Regions from separate parts of the Kitasatospora sp. NPDC041917 genome, predicted to be linked through region 1. Evidence: riboswitches for the same ligand, from Rfam matches in the RefSeq annotation. Region 1 holds a riboswitch; each other region holds the start of a gene.
What was found. Region 1 has a riboswitch for cobalamin ahead of ACZ6EM_RS10765 (ribonucleoside-diphosphate reductase subunit alpha). Riboswitches for the same ligand answer to the same signal wherever they lie in the genome.
Positions count from the first base shown of each region.

Region 2: linked by a shared signal. The riboswitch ahead of metE (5-methyltetrahydropteroyltriglutamate--homocysteine S-methyltransferase) and the one ahead of ACZ6EM_RS10765 (ribonucleoside-diphosphate reductase subunit alpha) in region 1 are both predicted to bind cobalamin.
Region 3: linked by a shared signal. The riboswitch ahead of ACZ6EM_RS16335 (cobalamin biosynthesis protein) and the one ahead of ACZ6EM_RS10765 (ribonucleoside-diphosphate reductase subunit alpha) in region 1 are both predicted to bind cobalamin.

Region 1 covers NZ_JBVJBI010000007.1:72,332-75,595, forward strand. The annotation lists gene ACZ6EM_RS10765 (ribonucleoside-diphosphate reductase subunit alpha) at 1-1,639, opposite strand, end outside; cobalamin riboswitch at 1,831-1,956, opposite strand; gene ACZ6EM_RS10770 (GH12 family glycosyl hydrolase domain-containing protein) at 2,039-3,264, opposite strand, start outside.
Region 2 covers NZ_JBVJBI010000016.1:160,236-163,499, forward strand. The annotation lists gene metE (5-methyltetrahydropteroyltriglutamate--homocysteine S-methyltransferase) at 1-1,519, opposite strand, end outside; cobalamin riboswitch at 1,676-1,905, opposite strand; gene cobF (precorrin-6A synthase (deacetylating)) at 2,020-2,778, shown strand; gene ACZ6EM_RS21240 (MarR family winged helix-turn-helix transcriptional regulator) at 3,078-3,264, opposite strand, start outside.
Region 3 covers NZ_JBVJBI010000011.1:157,891-161,154, reverse strand. The annotation lists gene ACZ6EM_RS16340 (alpha/beta hydrolase) at 1-577, opposite strand, end outside; cobalamin riboswitch at 1,002-1,133, shown strand; gene ACZ6EM_RS16335 (cobalamin biosynthesis protein) at 1,241-2,233, shown strand; gene ACZ6EM_RS16330 (cobyric acid synthase) at 2,230-3,264, shown strand, end outside.

The DNA.
Region 1 (3,264 bases):
TGATGCGCTCGGCGATGAGGGTGGAGAGGACCTTCGCCTCGGCGGAGTCGAAGTCGATCCGCAGCTGGAAGAAGACGTCCTGGAGGCCCATCACGCCGAGGCCGACCGGCCGCCAGCGGGAGTTGGACGTCCCGGCCTCGGTGGTCGGGTAGAAGTTGATGTCCACCACGCGGTCGAGGAACGTCACGGCCGTACGGACGGTGGCGTCGAGGCGCTCCCAGTCCATGGCGCCGATCAGGTCGTCGGCCGTGGCGCCCGGGGCGACGTGGGCGCCCAGGTTGACCGAGCCCAGGTTGCAGACGGCGGTCTCGGAGTCGTCCGTGACCTCCAGGATCTCGGTGCACAGGTTGGAGGAGTGCACCGTGCGGCCCGGCAGCGCGGTCTGGTTGGCGGCGCGGTTGGAGGCGTCCTTGAAGGTCATCCAGCCGTTGCCGGTCTGCGCGAGGGTGCGCATCATGCGGGCGTACAGGGTCTGCGCCGGGATGGTGCGCACGGCCTTGCCGGCCAGCTCGGCCTTGCGGTACGCCTCGTCGAACTCCTCGCCCCACAGGTCGACCAGCTCGGGCACGTCGGCCGGGGAGAACAGCGACCAGTCCTGGTTGGCGTTGACCCGGCGCATGAACTCGTCCGGGATCCAGTGCGCCAGGTTGAGGTTGTGGGTGCGGCGGGCCTCTTCGCCGGTGTTGTCGCGGAGCTCCAGGAACTCCTCGATGTCGGCGTGCCAGGTCTCCAGGTAGACGCAGGCCGCGCCCTTGCGGCGGCCGCCCTGGTTGACGGCGGCGACCGAGGAGTCGAGGGTGCGCAGGAACGGCACGATGCCGTTGGACTTGCCGTTGGTGCCGCGGATCAGGCTGCCGCGCGAGCGGATGCGCGAGTACGACAGGCCGATGCCGCCGGCGTGCTTGGACAGGCGGGCGATCTGCGCGTAGCGGTTGTAGATCGAGTCCAGGTTGTCCAGCGGCGAGTCGAGCAGGTAGCAGCTCGACATCTGCGGGTGGCGGGTGCCGGAGTTGAAGAGCGTCGGCGAGGACGTCAGGTACTCCAGGCGGCTCATCAGGCCGTACAGCTCGGCCACCTCGCGCACGGACTGCTCGCTGTCGCCGACCGCCAGGCCACAGGCGACGCGGAGCAGGAAGTGCTGCGGGGTCTCGATCACCTTGCGGGTGATCGGGTGGCGCAGCAGGTAGCGGGACTGCACCGTGCGCAGGCCGAAGTACTCGAAGCGGTCGTCGCCCTTGGTGTCGACGAGCGCGTCCAGGGCGGCCGCGTGCTTGGTGACGAAGGCGGCGGTGGTGTCGCCGATCAGGCCCTCGGCGTGGCCGACGGCGATCGAGGCGGAGAAGGACACCGAGCCCTGGCTGTTCGCCTCGTCGACGATCTCCAGGGCGAGCAGGCGGGCGGCGAGCTTCGAGTACTGGGGGTCCTCGGCGATCATCGACGCGGCGGCATCCACGGCCAGCCCGCGCAGCTCGGCGAAGTCCGAGCCGGCGTGGCGGCCGCGCAGCGCGGCGGCGGCGACATGGCCGGGGTCGACCTCGGTGAGGTCGGTGCTGCGGTCGGTGAGCAGCCGCAACAGGGCGCCGCCGGGGTCGGAGACCGTCGGGTCGGTGAAGGCGGTGCCGGTGCCCTGGGCGGGCAGGGTGGCTGAGGCGGCGATGGTCAAGGCGCTCTCTCCTGGCGGCGATCGGCGGCGGTGATCGGGGGTACCGGGCCGATCGGGGCAGGGGAGCACGCACGCGGGCGCAAGCGGCGTCCGCGCGACGGTGGCATCCCCGGCCCGCCCGCGAGGCCCGGAAGGAAACTGCTCGTGCTGCCGGCCTCTGCGGGAGGGCCCGTGGCACACCGTCGGCAGGTGTTCGGACTCGCGGGGAGGGCTCGTGGAGCCGCCCGCTCACCGCTGCGGGGCAGTCCCGGATTCGCACCGGGTTCCCCTGCATCGACAGCAGGGACGAGCATACATCTAGTGCCGTGAGTCCGATGCAGCCCCACATGTTGTGTCGCGAAGTACAGTTGTTCGACTGTGTGTGCGATAAACTGCTCAGGCTGGAGGGTGCCATTCCTGGCCTGTGCGGGCCTCGCACGGGCGCATCCGGACCTGGGCGGTCCCGCTCGCGGCGGCGCCCGGATTCTCGACGCAGCGCCCGGTGCCCTGGTTCGCGAGCTGCCCCGTCGGGGTCACCCGCCAGCGCTGATCGGGGCGCGAGGTGCAGTCCGTGAGGACGGGGAAACCGAGGCCCGGATCCTCGACGCAGCGCCCGTTCTGCCCCACCGAGCCGTCGTCCCCCATCGTCCACGCCTGCGCGGGCGAGCCGTCGCAGGTGCCGGCGCCGATCGCGGCCGGATCGCCCGCCACCCGGCTGTCCAGGCAGAGACCGGGCAGGGCCGAGGTGATCGCGCCGCTGGGCTGCCCGGCGGCGGCCTGGAACGAGAACGAGTCGCTGCTGAGCCCGGCGCCCCCGTCCCAGATCTCGAACCCGGCCTGGACGGCGCACAGGTACGAGCCCGCCGGGACGTAGCCGCGCTGGACGGCGTCGCGGGTGAAGGCCCGCAGGTCCAGGTCGGTGACGGAGGTCGCGCTGGTGGCCATCTCGTAGGTGATCAGGGTGTGGCTGCTCTTCTTCGGCGCCTCGTACACCCGGTAGGAGGCGCCGCCGACCTGGAGCTCGCCGGCCTGCCGGCCGAACGGGGTCTTGCCGTTCCCGCGCAGCCAGATCATCAGCTCGGCGCTCTCGGTGAAGGAGCAGCTGGTCCGGCTGTTGCTGTACCAGACGTCGTACGAGGCGTTGTAGACGCCGCTGTCGATCTGCGTGGTCCGCCAGCTGCTGGTGGCGTAGCGCAACTTGTCGACCGCGATGGGTAGCGGGCCGGTGCCGGGCTGGAGCTGGGTGCTGATGTGCGGGTACGCGCCGGGGCCGCGGTCCGGGTCGGTCAGGCTGGCGGGGCCGATGCCGCTGCGGGTCACCCGGAAGCCGCTTCCGCCGTCGGTGCCGCTGATGCAGAGGCCCCCGGTGGCGTTCCACTCGTTCGGGTTGATCAGGTAGCGGCCGGAGTCGACGGCCTGGGCGGGGTAGCGGTTCTCCCCGGTGGAGCAGATCTCGCCGGCGGTGGCGGCCGGCAGCGGGGCGACCGCGGGGGCGGTCTGGTCGGGCTGCCTGCGGTCCCGCGGGAGCAGCACGGCGCACAGGATCAGCGCGATCACGATGGTCGGCGCGAGCCACCACCACGAGCGCCGGGTCGCGCGCCCGGTTCCGGGTACGGCGGGGG
Region 2 (3,264 bases), on a different contig from region 1:
GGACCATGTCGTTGCGCTCGGGCTCGCCGTGCACCAGGACGTCCAGCCCGGCCTTCTCCTGGTAGGCGACGACCTCGCGGACCTCCGCCTCCATCCGCTCCCGGTAGGCCGGGGCGTCGATCCGACCCGCCGTCAGATCGGCGCGGGCGGTGCGCAGTTCGGTGGTCTGGGGAAAGGAGCCGATGGTGGTGGTCGGCAACAGCGGCAGCCCGAGCCGGGCGCGCTGGGCCTCGGCCCGCTGCGGGTACGCCTGGGCGCGCCGGGTGTCGTCGGCGGTGACGGCGGCGGCGCGGGCGCGCACCGCCGGGTCGCGGGTGATCGGGGAGTTGGCGCGGGAGGCGAGGTCGGCGCGGTTGGCGGCGAGCTCGGCGGTGATCGCGCCGGTGCCCTCGCGCAGGCCCCGGGCGAGCAGTGCCGCCTCGCCGGCCTTCTGTCGGGCGAAGGCCAGCCAGCGGGCGATCTGCGGGTCGATGTCGCGCTCCGCGGCGGCGTCGATCGGCACGTGCAGCAGCGAGCAGGACGGCGCCACGTCGACGGTGCCGGCGAGGCCGAGCAGGGTCGCCAGGGTCACCAGCGACTTCTCCAGGTCGTTGATCCAGATGTTGCGCCCGTCGATCACCCCCGCCACCAGCCGCTTGCCGGGCAGACCGCCGGCGGCGGCGAGGTCCTCCAGGTTGGCGGCGGCCGGGCCGGTGAAGTCCAGCGCCAGGCCCTCGACCGGGGCCTTGGCCAGCACCGGCAGCGCCTCGCCGAGCCGGTCGAAGTAGCTCGCGACCAGCAGCTTGGGCCGCTCGGTGAGACCGCCCAGCTCGCGGTAGGCGCGGGCGGCCGCGTTGAGCTCGGCCGGGGTGCGGTCCTGCACCAGCGCGGGCTCGTCCAGCTGCACCCACGCGGCGCCGGCGGCACGCAACTCGGCCAGCAGCCGGGCGTAGACGGGCAGCAGCCGGTCCAGCAGGGTGATCGGCTGGAAGTCCGCGCCCACCCCGGGCGCCGGCTTGGCGAGCAGCAGGTAGCTGACCGGCCCGACCAGCACCGGCCGGGCGGCGTGGCCGAGCAGCAGCGCCTCGCGCAGCTCGCCGACCGCCTTGGCCGGGTTCGCGGCGAACACCGTGTCCGGGCCCAACTCCGGCACCAGGTAGTGGTAGTTGGTGTCGAACCACTTGGTCATCTCCAACGGAGCGACGTCCTGGTTGCCGCGCGCCATCGCGAAGTACCCGGCCAGCGGGTCGGCGTCGACCGCCTCCCGGTGCCGCGGCGGGATCGCGCCGACCGCCACGGTGGTGTCCAGCACGTGGTCGTAGAGCGAGAAGTCGCCGGTCGGCACTTCTGCGACCCCCGCCTCGACGAGCTGCGCCCAGTTCGTCCGACGCAGGTCGGCGGCGGTCGCCAGCAGCGCCTCGGCCGCGACCGCGCCCTTCCAGTACCCCTCGATCGCCTTCTTCACTTCACGGCCCCGGCCCTGGCGGGGGTAGCCGTGGGCGGTGGCGACGCTCGCCGCGGCTGCGGACTTCGTGGTCAAGGGACTCTCCTTCGCGAGTCTGGATCCTCAAGTGCCCGGTGACGGCACGAGGACGCGAAGGGATGACGGACCGGACGGACGACCGCACCCGTGCGCGGCTCCGCCCGATATGGTCGCCGACCCGCCCACGAGGTCACCGGATGGCCGCGCGCGAACGCTCGCGCACGGGCAGTGGCAGGTCTTCGGACTCGCGGGCACACCCACCTCGGCCGAAACCGGGGCGGACACCTACTGGCCGTCGCTTCCCAGACCCGTCCCGGGTCCAGTGCGTATGACGGCGGTCGTTCCCACTCACCGCTGCGGGGCAGTCCCGGATTCCCACCGGGTTCCCTCTTGCGACGCGCCTGCCTGGCGGACAGGGCGAACCAGCTGCACCGCCAGCTTAGGGGCAAACCGTCGGCGTCGAGGCGGAAATCCCGCAAGGCGTCCGCGTGGTGAGACGCAGACTCCGCGCCCGGCCCCGGGCGGCGCACCCGGGGGCGGACGGCAGAATGTCTCCCATGCGGCACATCTTCGTCATCGGCATCGGCGCGGGCGACCCCGACCACCTCACCCTGCAGGCGATCAAGGCGATCGGTCGCACCGACGTCTTCTTCATCCTCGACAAGAGCGAGGAACGGCAGGACCTGATCGGGCTGCGTCGCCGGATGCTGGCCGACCACGGACGGCCCGGGCACCGCGTGGTCGAGGCGCCGGACGCCGAACGGGACCGCGCCACCTCCGCGTACGCGGCCGCCGTGGACGACTGGCGCGTCCGCCGCGCCGATCTGGTCGAACGGCTGGTCGCCGAGCACCTCGGCCCGGGCGAGAACGGCGCCTTCCTGGTCTGGGGCGACCCCGCCCTCTACGACAGCGTCATCGCCGTGGTGGACGACGTGTCGAACCGGGGCGGCGTGCCCTTCGCGTACGAGGTGGTCCCGGGCATCAGCAGCGTCTCCGCGCTCGCCGCCCGGCACCGCACCACGCTGACCCGGGTCGGCCGGCCGGTGCAGATCACCACCGGCCGCCGCCTCGCCGAGGGGTTCCCCGAGGGGGTGGACGACGTGGTGGTGATGCTCGACGGCCGGGCCGCCTTCGCCGGGATCGACCCCGAGGGGCTGGAGATCCACTACGGCGCCTACCTCGGCACCCCCGACGAGGTGCTCGTCTCCGGTCCGCTCGCCGAGGCCGCCCCGCGCATCCGCGAGCTGCGTGAGCGGGCCCGGGAGCGCAAGGGCTGGATCATGGACACCTACCTGCTGCGACGCTCGGACGGCTGACCCGACGCCTGCCCGACGCCTGACGGACGCCCGGATCGCCGGGCGTCGCCGACGGCGATGGCGATGGCGATGGCGGAACAGTTCCCGAACAGCCCGCACGATCGGCGTGCGGGCCTGCGAAGAACGGCGATTGACGGACCATCAAGGGCAGTGGGCCCCGGCGGTCGGCAGCACGGCAGCGGAACGGGAACAGCGGCCCGGACTCATGCATGCTGTCTCCGTCCTCGCGGAAAACACGGATCACCCGCGGCCGGTGTCCCGACTCCCGGATCCACGCCCGCCGCGTCGGGCGGCAGCCCTCAGTCCAGGAGCTTCGCCATCACCCGGTCGAGCGCGCGGAGGTCCTCCGGCGGCAGCGCGAGCAGCGCGTCCGGCGGCGTGGCGAGGATCCCGGTGGCGAGCGCGGCCTTGGCCTCGCCCTCCTCGGTGAGGTGGACCAGCTTGGAGCGCCGGTCCGCCGGGTTGGTGATGCGCTCGGCGAGCCCG
Region 3 (3,264 bases), on a different contig from region 1:
GGGAGGCGGGGGCACCCTGGTCGCCGCGGTAGGTGACGGCGAGGGCGGGCAGGCCGAGCCGGTCGAGGACGGGGAGCACCGGGAGGGTCTGCTGGCGGTCGGCCTCGGGGCCGTGCACCAGGATCACCCAGGTGCCGCGCTTGCCGTCGAGCCGCCAGGCGGGAAGGGCGCCGAGCTCGCCGTCGGCGGTGGTGTCGGTGAAGGGGAGGCCGAGTGCCTCGGTGGGGTCGCCGAGGTGGACCCGGGGGGTGAAGCGGACCTCGGTGCCGGGGGTGAGCGTGCCCCGGTCGGCGCGGAGCAGCCGGCGGGTGACGCCCCGCTCGTCGCTGTGCAGGACCTCCTCGACGACCGCGTGCCCGCCGTCCGCCCACTCGACCGCCCAGCGGCCGGGGCGCAGGCTCTCGGGGCCGCGGGTGAAGGTGACGCGGCCGGGGGCGAGGCCGCGGACCACGACCGGCCCGGACTCCGGGACGGCGGCCACCGGACGGACCGTCCGCTCGGAGGCCCGACGGCCGATCACCAGCACGGCGGCCCCGACCGCGGCGGCCGCCACGACGGCGGCGGTTCCCCAACGCATTTCGCTCCCCGCTCTGTTGCTCACGGACCGGACGGTGTTCGGGCACCAGTTCACCGGCGCTCCGTCCGCCCGGCCACCGGGCTGGGCCGTCCGGGTCACCCGGGCGGCGGCCCGGCGGCGCCGAGGAGGTACCGGAAGCGGGCGGCGAGGGCGGCGAGGGCGGCGAGGGCGGCGGCGGGGGCTTTCCGCGGTGCCTGCCACCGAACCGCAGGCGTGGCCCCGGTCCTGCCCCAGCCGCCGAACGCACGAAGCGGCCCGGCCGCGGCCCGGTGCCGCGCCGGGGATCCCCCGGCGTGTCAGCGGCCCCGCGCCGGACGATCCCCGGCCTGTCGGCGGCGTCCGCGTGTGACCAACCCCTCCGTGACCTCGGTTGACTCCCGGTTCGGGCCCGTGATGGGATCCTGGGGCCAAACGGAGGCATGGAGAGGAAGCCGGTGGAATTCCGGCGCGGTCCCGCCACTGTCACCGGGGAGCACGCTCGGAACATCGCCACGGCGGCCGTCGACGGCCGCTGGAAGGCTCCGGGGGTGCGTTCGACCCGGAAGCCAGGAGACTCTCGCCCCCGTCACGTCGATCCAGGGCGCGGACCCTGAGTGAGGACACGCACGCGATGCAGGCTGCCCCGCCCCACCGGACTCCGAGCTGCCTTCCGCCGTGCCCCCGATGACCCCGCTCGGGCCCTCCTCCTCGCCGCGCCCGCTGGCCCGCGCCGCCGCGTTCGCGCTCGGCGCCGTCGCGGGCCATGTCGCCGACGCCCGCTTCGCCGACCCCCGCCGGGGCCATCCGGTGGCCGTCTTCGGCAGCGCCGCGACCCGGCTGGAGCGTCGGCTGTGGCGCGACGACCGCGGCGCGGGGGCCGGGTACACGGCGCTGTGCGTGGGCGCGGTCGCGGCGGGCGCGCTCGCCCTGGACCGTACGGTGGGCCGGCGTCCGCTGGGCCGGGCGGTGCTGGCGGCGGCCGCGACCTGGACGGTGCTCGGCGGCACCTCGCTGACCCGGGAGGCGCGCACCATCGGCCGCTCGCTGGCCGCGGGCGACCTCGCGGCCGCCCGGGAGCGGCTGCCGCACCTGTGCGGGCGGGACCCGAGCGCGCTGGACGGGCAGCAGATCGCCCGGGCGGTGGTCGAGTCGGTGGCCGAGAACACCGCCGACGCCGTGGTGAACGCGCTGACCTGGGGCGCCCTGGCCGGCACGCCCGGCCTGCTGGCCTTCCGCGCCGTGAACACCCTGGACGCGATGGTGGGCCACCGCTCGCCGCGCTACGCCCGGTTCGGCTGGGCCTCGGCCCGGCTGGACGACCTGGCGGGCTGGCCGGGCGCCCGGCTGACGGCGCTGCTGACGGTGGCCGCCGCGCCCGAGCCCCGTACGGCCTGGCGGGTCTGGCGGCGCGACGGCTCCGCGCACCCGAGCCCGAACGCGGGCCAGGCCGAGGCGGCGTTCGCCGGCGCGGTGGGCGTACGGCTGGGCGGGGCGCTGCGGTACGGCGAGAGGGTGGAGCACCGGCCCGTACTGGGTGCGGAGCTGCGGCCGGTGACGGTGGACGACATCGAGCGCGCCTGTGCGCTCTCCCGGCGGGTGGGCGCACTGGCGCTGGGTACGACGGTCGCGGGGCACGTCCTGCTGCGGATGCTGCTGAGGAAGAGGGGACGGGCATGAGCAAGGCGCTGCTGGTCGCGGGGACGACCTCGGACGCGGGCAAGAGCGTGGTGACGGCCGGGATCTGCCGTTGGCTCGTCCGCCAGGGCGTGCGGGTCGCGCCGTTCAAGGCGCAGAACATGTCGCTCAATTCCTTCGTCACCGCCGACGGCGCCGAGATCGGCCGCGCCCAGGCGATGCAGGCGCAGGCCGCCCGGGTGGAGCCGGAGGCGGCGATGAACCCGGTGCTGCTCAAGCCGGGCGCGGACGGCCGCAGCCAGGTGGTGCTGCTCGGCAGGCCGGTGGCGGAGGTGGGCGCGCTGGACTACCGCGAGCGCAAGCCCGTCCTGCTGGAGCGCGCCCTGGAGTGCCTGGCGGACCTGCGTGGCCGCTACGACGTGGTGGTCTGCGAGGGCGCGGGCTCGCCCGCCGAGATCAACCTGCGCGACCGCGACATCGCCAACATGGGCCTGGCGACGGCCGCCGCCCTGCCGGTGGTGGTGGTCGGGGACATCGACCGCGGCGGGGTCTTCGCGGCGATGTACGGGACGCTGGCGCTGCTGTCGGCGGAGGACCAGCGGCACGTGGCCGGCTGGTTCGTCAACAAGTTCCGCGGTGACGCGCGGCTGCTCGCGCCCGGGCTGGAGATGCTGCACGGGCTGACCGGCCGTCCGGTGCTGGGCACGCTGCCGATGCTGCCCGGGCTCTGGCTGGACGCCGAGGACTCGCTGGACCTGTCGACGGTGGTGGACCGGGCGGACGGGCCCGGGCCGTACGGCGCGGACGTGCTGCGGGTGGCCGTGGTGCGCTTCCCGCGGCTGTCCAACTTCACCGACATGGACGCGCTCGCGCAGGAGCCGGGCGTGCTGGTGCGCTGGGCGACCCGCCCGGAGGAGCTGGCCGACGCCGACCTGGTGGTGCTGCCCGGCACCCGGGCCACCGTCGCCGACCTCGCCTGGCTGCGCGAGCGCGGTCTGGAGCCGGCGCTGCGGGCCCGGGCGGCGGCCGGGCTGCCGGTCCTCGGGGTCTGCGGCGGCTACCAGATGCTGGCG